Regions from separate parts of the Erwinia billingiae Eb661 genome, predicted to be linked through region 1. Evidence: predicted binding sites of a transcription regulator. Region 1 holds the regulator's gene; the other holds the start of a gene.
The links. Region 1 encodes PurR, which represses purine synthesis genes. Its sites were predicted from a motif close to CANGCAAACGTTTGCNTG; they were not measured.
Positions count from the first base shown of each region.

Region 2: a site for PurR is predicted at 1,440-1,457, ahead of purT (formate-dependent phosphoribosylglycinamide formyltransferase). Genes of this name have one in related genera too.

Region 1 covers NC_014306.1:2,166,234-2,171,041, forward strand. The annotation lists gene cfa (cyclopropane fatty acyl phospholipid synthase) at 1-80, opposite strand, end outside; gene punC (purine nucleoside transporter PunC) at 382-1,572, opposite strand; gene punR (DNA-binding transcriptional activator PunR) at 1,686-2,597, shown strand; gene purR (HTH-type transcriptional repressor PurR) at 2,646-3,671, opposite strand; gene cydH (cytochrome bd-I oxidase subunit CydH) at 3,956-4,045, shown strand; gene EBC_RS11410 (C40 family peptidase) at 4,089-4,808, opposite strand, start outside.
Region 2 covers NC_014306.1:2,804,847-2,809,654, forward strand. The annotation lists gene EBC_RS14205 (sugar phosphate isomerase/epimerase family protein) at 19-846, shown strand; gene EBC_RS14210 (YebG family protein) at 953-1,360, opposite strand; gene purT (formate-dependent phosphoribosylglycinamide formyltransferase) at 1,498-2,676, shown strand; gene EBC_RS14220 (bifunctional 4-hydroxy-2-oxoglutarate aldolase/2-dehydro-3-deoxy-phosphogluconate aldolase) at 2,747-3,385, opposite strand; gene zwf (glucose-6-phosphate dehydrogenase) at 3,590-4,808, opposite strand, start outside.

The sequences.
Region 1 (4,808 bases):
GCATTGCGTAGCATTTCCTGGACGATTCGATACCAATGATCCTCGACCAGGCTCACTTCTTCTATACACGATGAACTCATAGCTTCTCCATCACCCTGTGTGATTGAAACCTGAGAAATAGAATAGACAATTTCTACAGGATTTGAGAACACGCACGGATAAACCGTACGCCTGATATCCGGCGTTACAGAGGATTGTTAAGAATAGTGCCTGCAGAGTTGCGCAACGAATGCCGCGCGAGATAACACCTTGACCACCCTGTCAGGACTCAAAAAATTGCGACGAACTTGTTATTTTGTGTTGCCTGAAATGAGTATATGCTCACGCCAGGCAATATTCAATTGTTTATTGTTAGGGTGCTAACCAATTGGAATCAAGCTGTTAGCGACCGCTGTGCGCGTCCGCCAGAGCGAGCTTTTCCGCCTTCGCCCGTTGTAAAATATAGCCGATTCCTGCCAGAACAACAGTCGAGATCATCACCAGCGAGGTGGTGAACAGCGAAGTGCTGATAAATGTGGAAACAATCAGACTGGCGATGCAGCACAAACCCAGTTGCAGCGTGTTCTGCAGGGCAGCGGCTTTACCACTCGATTGCGGGAAAGGTAAGAGGGCATTCGACACGACAATCGGATAAATCGCACCGTTTGCTAACGCCATACCGCAGAACGGCAGCAATAACGCCACCATAGACGGATCTTCAATCTGCGCGGCGATAAAAAAAGCCACAATGCTGAGTGAATAGATTGCCAGTAACCAGGGCAGCAGGGAGCGGCCTTCAGTGTGTTTCAGCAACGTTCGGCAGCCGAATCCGCCAATCAAAAAGGCCAGCGTCTGAGGCACGTAGCTCAGCCCAATGTCACCGGGAGACATGCCAAGATCGCCGAGAATGAAGGGCGAACCGGTCAGCCAGGCGAAGAAGCTGGCTGAACAGGCGGCATAAATCAGCACGTTACCACTGTAAACCGGCGATTTTAACAGGCTGAAAAAGCCCATTTTCTTCACGCCATCCACCACCGGCTTCTTCACCGTTGGGGCGAGGAACAAGGTGGAAATCAGCAGCACCACTGCGACCAGCAACAGCGCGACAAAAATGGCGCGCCAGCTGAAATGGTTGAGTAACCAGGCGCCCAGTAACGGCGCGAGCGCAGGCGAGAGTGCCACTAACGGCATGATGGAGGCGAATACGCGATTTGCCTGGCTGGCGGAATAGCGGTCGACGACCAGTGCCTGCCAGCTGACTGCAGCAGCACAAATCCCCACCGCTTGCACAAAGCGCAACGCCAGCAGGGCCGCAGCAGAATCTACCCACCACATCGCGCCACAACTGACGGCGAACAGACTCAGACCCATCAACAGCACAGGCTTACGGCCAATACGATCCGACAACGGACCCCAAAACAGCTGGGCGATGGCAAAACCCGCCAGGAACAGGCTGAGGCTGGCGCTGATGATCCCGGCATCGGTTTGCAGGTCTTGTTGCATGGCACCAAAGGCAGGCAGGTACATATCGGTAGCGAGGAAACCTGCCACGCTTAACAGCGCCAGGTAAACAATAAATCCTTTCGAAGGCATTCTTTTGCTCTTTATTTGTGATGAACGAAACGCCGCAGAGTGTAATCGCGTGCCATACAGCTTGTGAAACGGTAATATTTGCAGGTTGCGTTCAAAAATATTGCAGGCAGATTATGTGGTCAGAACATTCCCTTGAAGTGGTTGATGCAGTTGCCCGCAGCGGCAGTTTTACCGCTGCCGCCGCAGAGCTCCATCGCGTACCCTCAGCCATCAGTTATACCGTGCGGCAGCTGGAAGAATGGCTTGCCGTGCCGTTGTTTGAGCGTCGCCACCGTGATGTGGTGCTGACCGATGCGGGACGAGTATTTATCCAGGAGGGCCGCAGTGTCATCAAAAAAATGCTCGCCACCCGACGGCAGTGCCAGCAGGTCGCTAACGGCTGGCGAGGGCAAATTAATATCGCCGTCGATCGCATCGTTAAATCTCAGCGAACCCGACAGCTGGTAGTCGACTTTTATCGGCACTTTCCGGATATGGAACTGCATCTGTCAGCAGAAGTTTTTAACGGCGTCTGGGATGCGTTGGCCGACGGGCGGGTGGATGTGGCCATCGGCGCGACACAGGCTATCCCGGTAGGTGGCCGCTTCGCCTTCCGCAATATGGGCGCGCTCAACTGGCGCTGTGTGGTTGCCGCGGATCATCCGCTGGCACGTCAGCACGCAGAAACCAGTGAAGAGGCCATTGGCGAATGGCCTTCACTGGTGCTGGAAGATACCTCAAGAGCCTTGCCGAAACGCACCACATGGACGCTGGATAATCAGCGGCGGCTGGTGGTGCCAGACTGGGAAAGCGCATTTGACTGCCTGCTGGCGGGCTTATGCGTGGGGATGGTACCGGGCCATCTGGCGCAACCGCTGCTGCAAAAAGGCGCTTTGCATGAATTGACGCTGGAAGGCGGATTTCCGGACAGTCCGTGCTGCGTGAGCTGGTCTGAGCAGCAGGCTTCACCGGCGCTGAGCTGGTTGCTGGATTATCTGGGTGACAGTGACACGCTGAACAGTGAATGGCTGAAGGAAGAGCCCTGAGCCAATTGGGTGTGCTGAGGGAGAATTCGCCCTCAGCACTGAGCGGGACTAGCGGCGGTAATCCAGGAAGGGACCATCGGCAACCGAACGGCGTTCGATCAACGTAGGATGTACTTCAATCGTCTGCGGTTCTTCACGCTTGCTGGTGATACGATCTAACAGCATATCGAAGGCGGTTTCGCCCAGCTGTTCTTTTGGCTGGTGAACCGTGGTCAGGGCCGGTGTGAAGTAACGGGCGTTGCGTACGTTATCGTACCCGATTACCGATATATCCTGCGGAACGCGCAGGCCCATCTCATCAGCCGCACAAATTGCGCCCATCGCCATCACATCGCCACCGCAGAACACCGCCGTTGGACGCTGCTTCTGCGAGAGGATTTGCTGCATCGCCTGGTGACCTGATTCAGGTTCGAAATTGCCCTGAACCAGCCACTCGTCACGCAAGGTAATCCCCGCTTCAGACAATGCTTTCATAAATCCGGCAAGACGGCCACCGCCGGTGTTGCGCTCCATCTGACCCGGGATGACACCAATATCTCGATGCCCACGGTCGATCAGATAACGGCCAGCCAGATAACCGCCTTCAAAGGCGTTGTCTTCTACCGTATCGGTAAAGTCACCGCGCGATTTGCCCCAGTCCATCACCACCATCGGAATATTGCGGTTATCTTCCAGCATGGTGATCAACTCGTCAGGGTATTCGGAACACATCACCAGCAGGCCATCCACGCGTTTCTGCGCCATCATCGACAGATAGGCCTGCTGCTTGGCAAGATCATTGTGGGCGTTACCGAGGATCAGCGTGTAGCCTTTGGCAAAACAGCGGTTTTCAATGGCTTCAATAATTTCGGCGAAATAGGGCGCCTCGCTCGAAGTAGCCAGCAGCCCGATGGTTTTGGTGTGATTCACCTTCAGACTACGGGCAACCGCGCTGGGTGAATAGTGGAGCGCCTTAATGGCGGCCCACACGGCTTCCCGCGTTTCTTCTGCAACGAAACGGGTCTTGTTGATGACGTGGGAGACGGTGGTGGTGGACACCCCGGCTTGCTTTGCCACATCTTTAATTGTTGCCATGAAATAACTACTCCTGCGCCTATCTTAACCGTTTGATAAGCCTGTTGTTAATCGTTTGCCTGGTGAGATCGAAAACCTGACGTCTGAAGTCGTTTTTTAGTTGCTGTCCGGAGTCGTCAGGAAGGAAAAAGCGCTGATTAAAGACCGCTAAACACCTTAAGGTGCGGGCCGTTGCGCAACAAAAAAAGAATTCTAACAAGGCTTGGCAGAGAAAACGAGATTTTTACCGTCAAGTATGGGAAAATTGATGGCATCATAAACTGTAGGGCTATTTAGGATTAAAAATGGATACCGATCTGAAGTTCTCTTTACTGACCACGGTTTGCGCACTGTTGATGATTATGGCGTTTAGCTTCACCGCGATTATGCATTAAGTGCAAACAGGGCCGGTCTGACGATCGGCTCTGAGTATTTCCGCTATCGAATGGTTTTTGGCGTCATCATCCGGCGGGCACCAATATAGTGGCGCTGCCAGTAATCATCTGCCAGAGCGCTGACCTGAATATCCTTGCCAGTACGTGGCGACTGAATAAACTTCCCACCACCCAGATACACGCCAACATGATCTGCCGTCTCGCGCCCGTTAATGCGGAAGAAGACTAAATCGCCTTTCTCCAGCTCATCACGCTTTATCGAAGCCGCATCATGCAGGTGATACATCTCATTCGCCGTGCGCGGGATTTTAAACTTCACTAAATCCTTGTAGGCATACCACACCAGGCCGCTGCAATCGAAGCCGGTTTTAGGCGACGTTCCGCCCCATTGGTAAGGTTTACCCAGCTGGCCCATCAGTTTGGTCATCGCGGTTTCACGGGCTTTTTGATAGCGGGCGCGGTGAGCTTTACTTAACTTTAATGGCGCAGAAACAGAGTCTGACGTCAGCTCTTCAGCAGTATCGACAACCTTGCCACGATGGCGGCCATAGCGTTTATTTCCGGCGTTTAAGGTGGTTTTCTTTTTGTATTTGCTGGAGTGCAACGGGGCAGTCTGAACAGAGGCGGTTTGCAGCGAAGGTTTCTTTTTAAGCTTCAACTTTTGTACTGAGGTTAAGCGAGATTTTTTGCTGGTGGATTCTTTAACTTTTTTGGTGCTGTTGGCTTTAACCGGTCGGCGTTTACGTCGCTCATCCTCTCGGGC
Region 2 (4,808 bases), 640 kb from region 1:
CGTAAGGGAAAAATCATCATGAGATTCAATAATAATCCGCTGTTTATCAATACGGTTCTGCTTGGCGGCAGCACAGAAGAGAAGTTGAAGGCTGCCAGCCAGGCCGGGTTTGATCAGGTTGAGCTCTGGCGTCAGGACGTGGAGGCAGCCAGCGGCGATGCCAGTGATGTGGCCAAATTACTGGATAACCACCGCCTGGCCCTGACGGATTACCAGGTGCTGCTGGATTTTGACGGCGCGCCAGACGGTCAGCGAGAGAGTAAACGCCAGGAAGCTCTGCAGATGCTGGATACCGCCGTTGAACTGGGCGCAACAACCTTGCTGACGCCTGCATCTACCCATCAGGGCTGCATTGCAGATCGTGAAGAGGAAGATATCCGCTGGCTGGCCCGCCAGGCAGGCAAACGTGGCCTGCGCGTGGCCTTTGAGGCCATGGCCTGGAGCACGCATATCAACAATACGGCGGCGGCATGGCAGCTGGTGCAAAAGGTCAATGAACCCAATCTGGGATTGGTGGTGGATGCGTTTCACATTTTCGTGCTGAACCGCACGGTGGACGATCTGGCGGGGATTCCGATGGATAAGATCTTCCTGGTCCAGCTGTCCGACCTGGTTACCCTTCCCAGCCACGATCATCTGGTGGATGTGGCACGCCATCAGCGTTTATTGCCAGCCGAAGGAAATTTCCCGCTTTCATCCCTGGCTGACTATCTGCATCAGCAAGGCTATTCAGGCCCGATAGGACTGGAAGTGTTCAGCGATCGTTATCATCAACTGCCGCCGGCAGAGGTGGCCAGCAAAGCGCTGCAGTCGTTGAAAAAGGTGTTATCCGGCGGCGATCGTTAACGGTAGCCGGTGAAGGAAATCACTAACAGGGAAGAATTAAGGCGAGGTTTCTGGCGCGTCAGGGAAAAATACCCTGCGCGCCACAGGCTGTGATGAAGTAAAAGGATCAGGCCGCTTTAACGGTTCGTGCAGCCGACTTTGCTTTGGCCGCTTTGCCCGTTGAGGCTTCCGGCTCTTCCGCACCGGACTCTTCAGTCGGTTGATCTGCTGCAGCTTCAGCGCTGTCTTGTTCAACGTTCGGTTCAGCATCATTGCCAACGGCGGCGGTCTCGCTCGTCTCAGGCATCTTGCTGGTGCGCAGAATATGCTGCACGGCGTCTTTATTCTCCGCCAGGAACATGCCCAGCGCTTCACGCTGTGGTTCTTCCATGTCCAGAGGCGCCACGCTCAACCAGTCAGAAAAGGCTTCTGCCATATCGAGCATTTTATCGTACGCGTCGGCTTCTTTCTTACTGGCGAATGTCATCTTTTCCTCACCTTTTCTGACGACAACATATTTGATTTCAACAGCCATAATCCACACCTCAGTTAACTGTATTTTTATACAGTATATCAGACGTCTCTTTTTCGCTCAACCCTGGAAAGCGGATGTACGCGCAATCGTTTTCGTTTATACTGCGCGCGTTTTTTCCATCCAATCAGGTAGAGATTATGACCACTCTTGGTACCGCGCTGCGCCCTGCCGCAACCCGCGTAATGCTGTTAGGTTCAGGTGAACTGGGCAAAGAAGTGGCGCTGGAATGCCAGCGTCTTGGCGTTGAAGTGATTGCCGTCGATCGTTATGCCGATGCACCCGCAATGCACGTGGCGCACCGCAGCCACGTCATCAACATGCTGGATGGTGAAGCGTTGAAAGCGCTGGTGGCGCTCGAGCGCCCGGATTACATCGTGCCGGAAATTGAAGCCATCGCCACCGATATGCTGATTGAGCTGGAAAAACAGGGTCAACACGTGGTGCCAACCGCCCGCGCTGCCCGCCTGACCATGAACCGCGAAGGGATCCGTCGCCTGGCGGCAGAAGAGCTGGCGTTGCCCACCTCCACCTACCGCTTTGCCGACAGCCAGCAGGCGTTTAATCAGGCGGCTGACGAAATCGGCTTCCCGTGCATCGTGAAGCCGGTGATGAGCTCGTCAGGTAAAGGCCAGAGCTTTATCCGCGAAGCGTCACAGTTGGATGCGGCCTGGGAATACGCGCAGCAAGGCGGACGTGCGGGTGCTGGCCGGGTAATCGTTGAAGGTGTGGTGAAGTTTGATTTCGAAATCACCCTGCTGACCATCAGCGCGGTAGACGGCATTCACTTCTGCGCGCCGATTGGTCACCGTCAGGAAGATGGCGACTACCGTGAATCCTGGCAGCCGCAGCAGATGAGCGCCCTCGCGCTACAACGTGCTGAGCAGATTGCCGAAGAAGTGGTTAAGGCGCTGGGCGGCCACGGCCTGTTTGGTGTTGAGCTGTTTGTCTGTGGTGATGAGGTGGTGTTCAGTGAAGTTTCCCCTCGCCCACATGACACCGGCATGGTGACGCTGATCTCTCAGGACCTGTCCGAATTTGCCCTGCACGTGCGTGCCTTCCTCGATCTGCCGATTGGCGGCATTCGTCAGTATGGCGCCGCCGCATCTGCGGTGATCCTGCCAGAACTGGATAGCGATAACGTGCAGTTTGCCAATCTGGGTGGCGTGCTGGGCGCCGGTCTGCAGGTGCGTCTGTTCGGCAAACCGGAAGTTCGGGGTAAGCGCCGTCTCGGCGTGGCGCTGGCCACGGGCGAGAACATCGATGATGCGGTACAGCGCGCGATTACCTGTGCAGCCGGTGTGAAAGTCAGCGGATAAACGCGCTTTCGTGCCGACAAAAAAGGGATGGCCTGTGCCATCCCTTTTGTTTTATGCCTGATCCAACGTCTTATCGCGCGCCAGCTACCGCTTCTTTGGCCAACTGGGTGATACGATCGTAATCCCCTGCTTCCAGCGCATCAGCCGGAACCAGCCAGGAACCACCAATACAGAGCACGCTTTTCAGCGCCAGATAGTCACGGTAGTTGGCCGGCGAAATGCCGCCCGTCGGGCAGAAACGCACCTGAGGGAACGGGCCGCCAATCGCCTGCAGCGCCTTCACGCCACCGTTGGCTTCAGCCGGGAAGAATTTAAATTCACGCAGGCCATAATCCAGACCGGTCATCAGTTCCGACACCGTGCTGATGCCAGGAATTAACGGCACCGGGCCATCAACCGCTGCGCGTAACAGCGATTCGGTCACGCCAGGACTGATAACAAACTGCGCACCGGCATCGGTCACTTCTTTCAGCTGCTGGACGTTAAGTACCGTGCCCGCACCCACAATGGCTTCCGGCACTTCGCGGATCATCGCTTTCAGGGCATCCATCGCGCAGGGTGTTCTCAGCGTGACTTCTAATACTTTCACTCCGCCCGCCACCAGCGCTTTCGCCATTGGCACCGCGTGCTCAAGTTTGTTTACCACAATTACCGGCACCACAGGGCCAGTGGTCAGGATTTGCTCGGCGCTGGTCTTCCAGTTAGTCATCTTTCTGCTTCTCCAAAGCGACGCGCGTGGCGTCAGGACAGGAATACAGCCTCTACCATACAGGATTGCCCTTCCCTGCGTCCATGCGCTATCGCGGATTTTTAAAACTACGGTTCATTTTCTCTACGTCGCTTTTTGCCCACGCCTGCGCAAAAAAAAGCCCCGTAGCAGAGACGGGGCTTGAGAGCAGGCAGTCATGGGCTATTAGCCGATATCGTTCCAGGAACGGCCATCGCGGGTGATCATCGCCACAGAGGCAACCGGTCCCCAGGTTCCTGCCTGATAAGGCTTAGGCGCTTCGTTATCGCCAGCCCAGGCTTCCATGATGGAGTCGACCCACTTCCAGGCTTCTTCCACTTCATCACGGCGGACAAACAGCGCCTGAATACCGCGCATGGTCTCCAGCAACAGGCGCTCGTAAGCATCTGCCAGGTGAGACTGGTTGAAGGTCTCAGAGAAGCTCAGATCCAGCTTGGTGGTTTGCAGGTTGTGTTTGTGATCCAGACCCGGGACTTTGTTCAGAATCTGAATATCCACACCTTCATCCGGCTGCAGACGAATGGTCAGTTTATTCTGCGGCAGCTCCTGCCAGGAATCTTTGAACAGGTTCAGTGCCGGGTTCTTAAAGTACACCACCACTTCAGAACATTTCACCGGCAGGCGCTTACCGGTACGCAGGTAGAACGGAACGCCCGCCCAGCGCCAGTCGTCGATATCCACGCGGATAGAAACGAAGGTTTCGGTGCTGCTGGATTTGTTGGCATCTTCTTCTTCCAGATAGCCAGGCACTTTTTTGCCCTGCACAAAACCAGAGGTGTACTGACCACGCACGGTTTTATCGCGCACGTTGGTATGGTCGATGCGACGCAGTGAACGCAGGACTTTCACTTTCTCATCGCGGATACGGTCTGCAGAGAGATCCGCAGGCGGTGACATGGCAATCATGGTCAGAACCTGCAGCAGGTGGTTCTGGATCATGTCGCGCATCTGGCCGGCTTTGTCGAAGTAACCCCAACGGCCTTCGATACCCACTTCTTCCGACACGGTAATCTGCACGTGATCGATAGTGCGGTTATCCCAGTTTGAAGCAAACAGGGAGTTGGCAAAGCGCAGTGCCAGCAGGTTGAGGACCGTTTCTTTGCCCAGATAGTGGTCAATACGGAACACCTGGTTCTCTTCGAAGTATTCACCGACCTGATCGTTGATCTCCTGAGAGGTTGCCAGAGAGGTGCCTAACGGCTTCTCCATCACCACACGGGCAGGCTGTGCATTGAGCTTGGCGGTGCCCAGACCTTTACAGATCGCACCGAAGGTACCTGGCGGCATTGCGAAGTAGTTGATGGTGACGCGTTTTTTCTGGTCGAGCATTTTGCCCAGTTTGGTAAAGTGCGCGGCGTCGTTCACATCAAGATTACAGAAATCG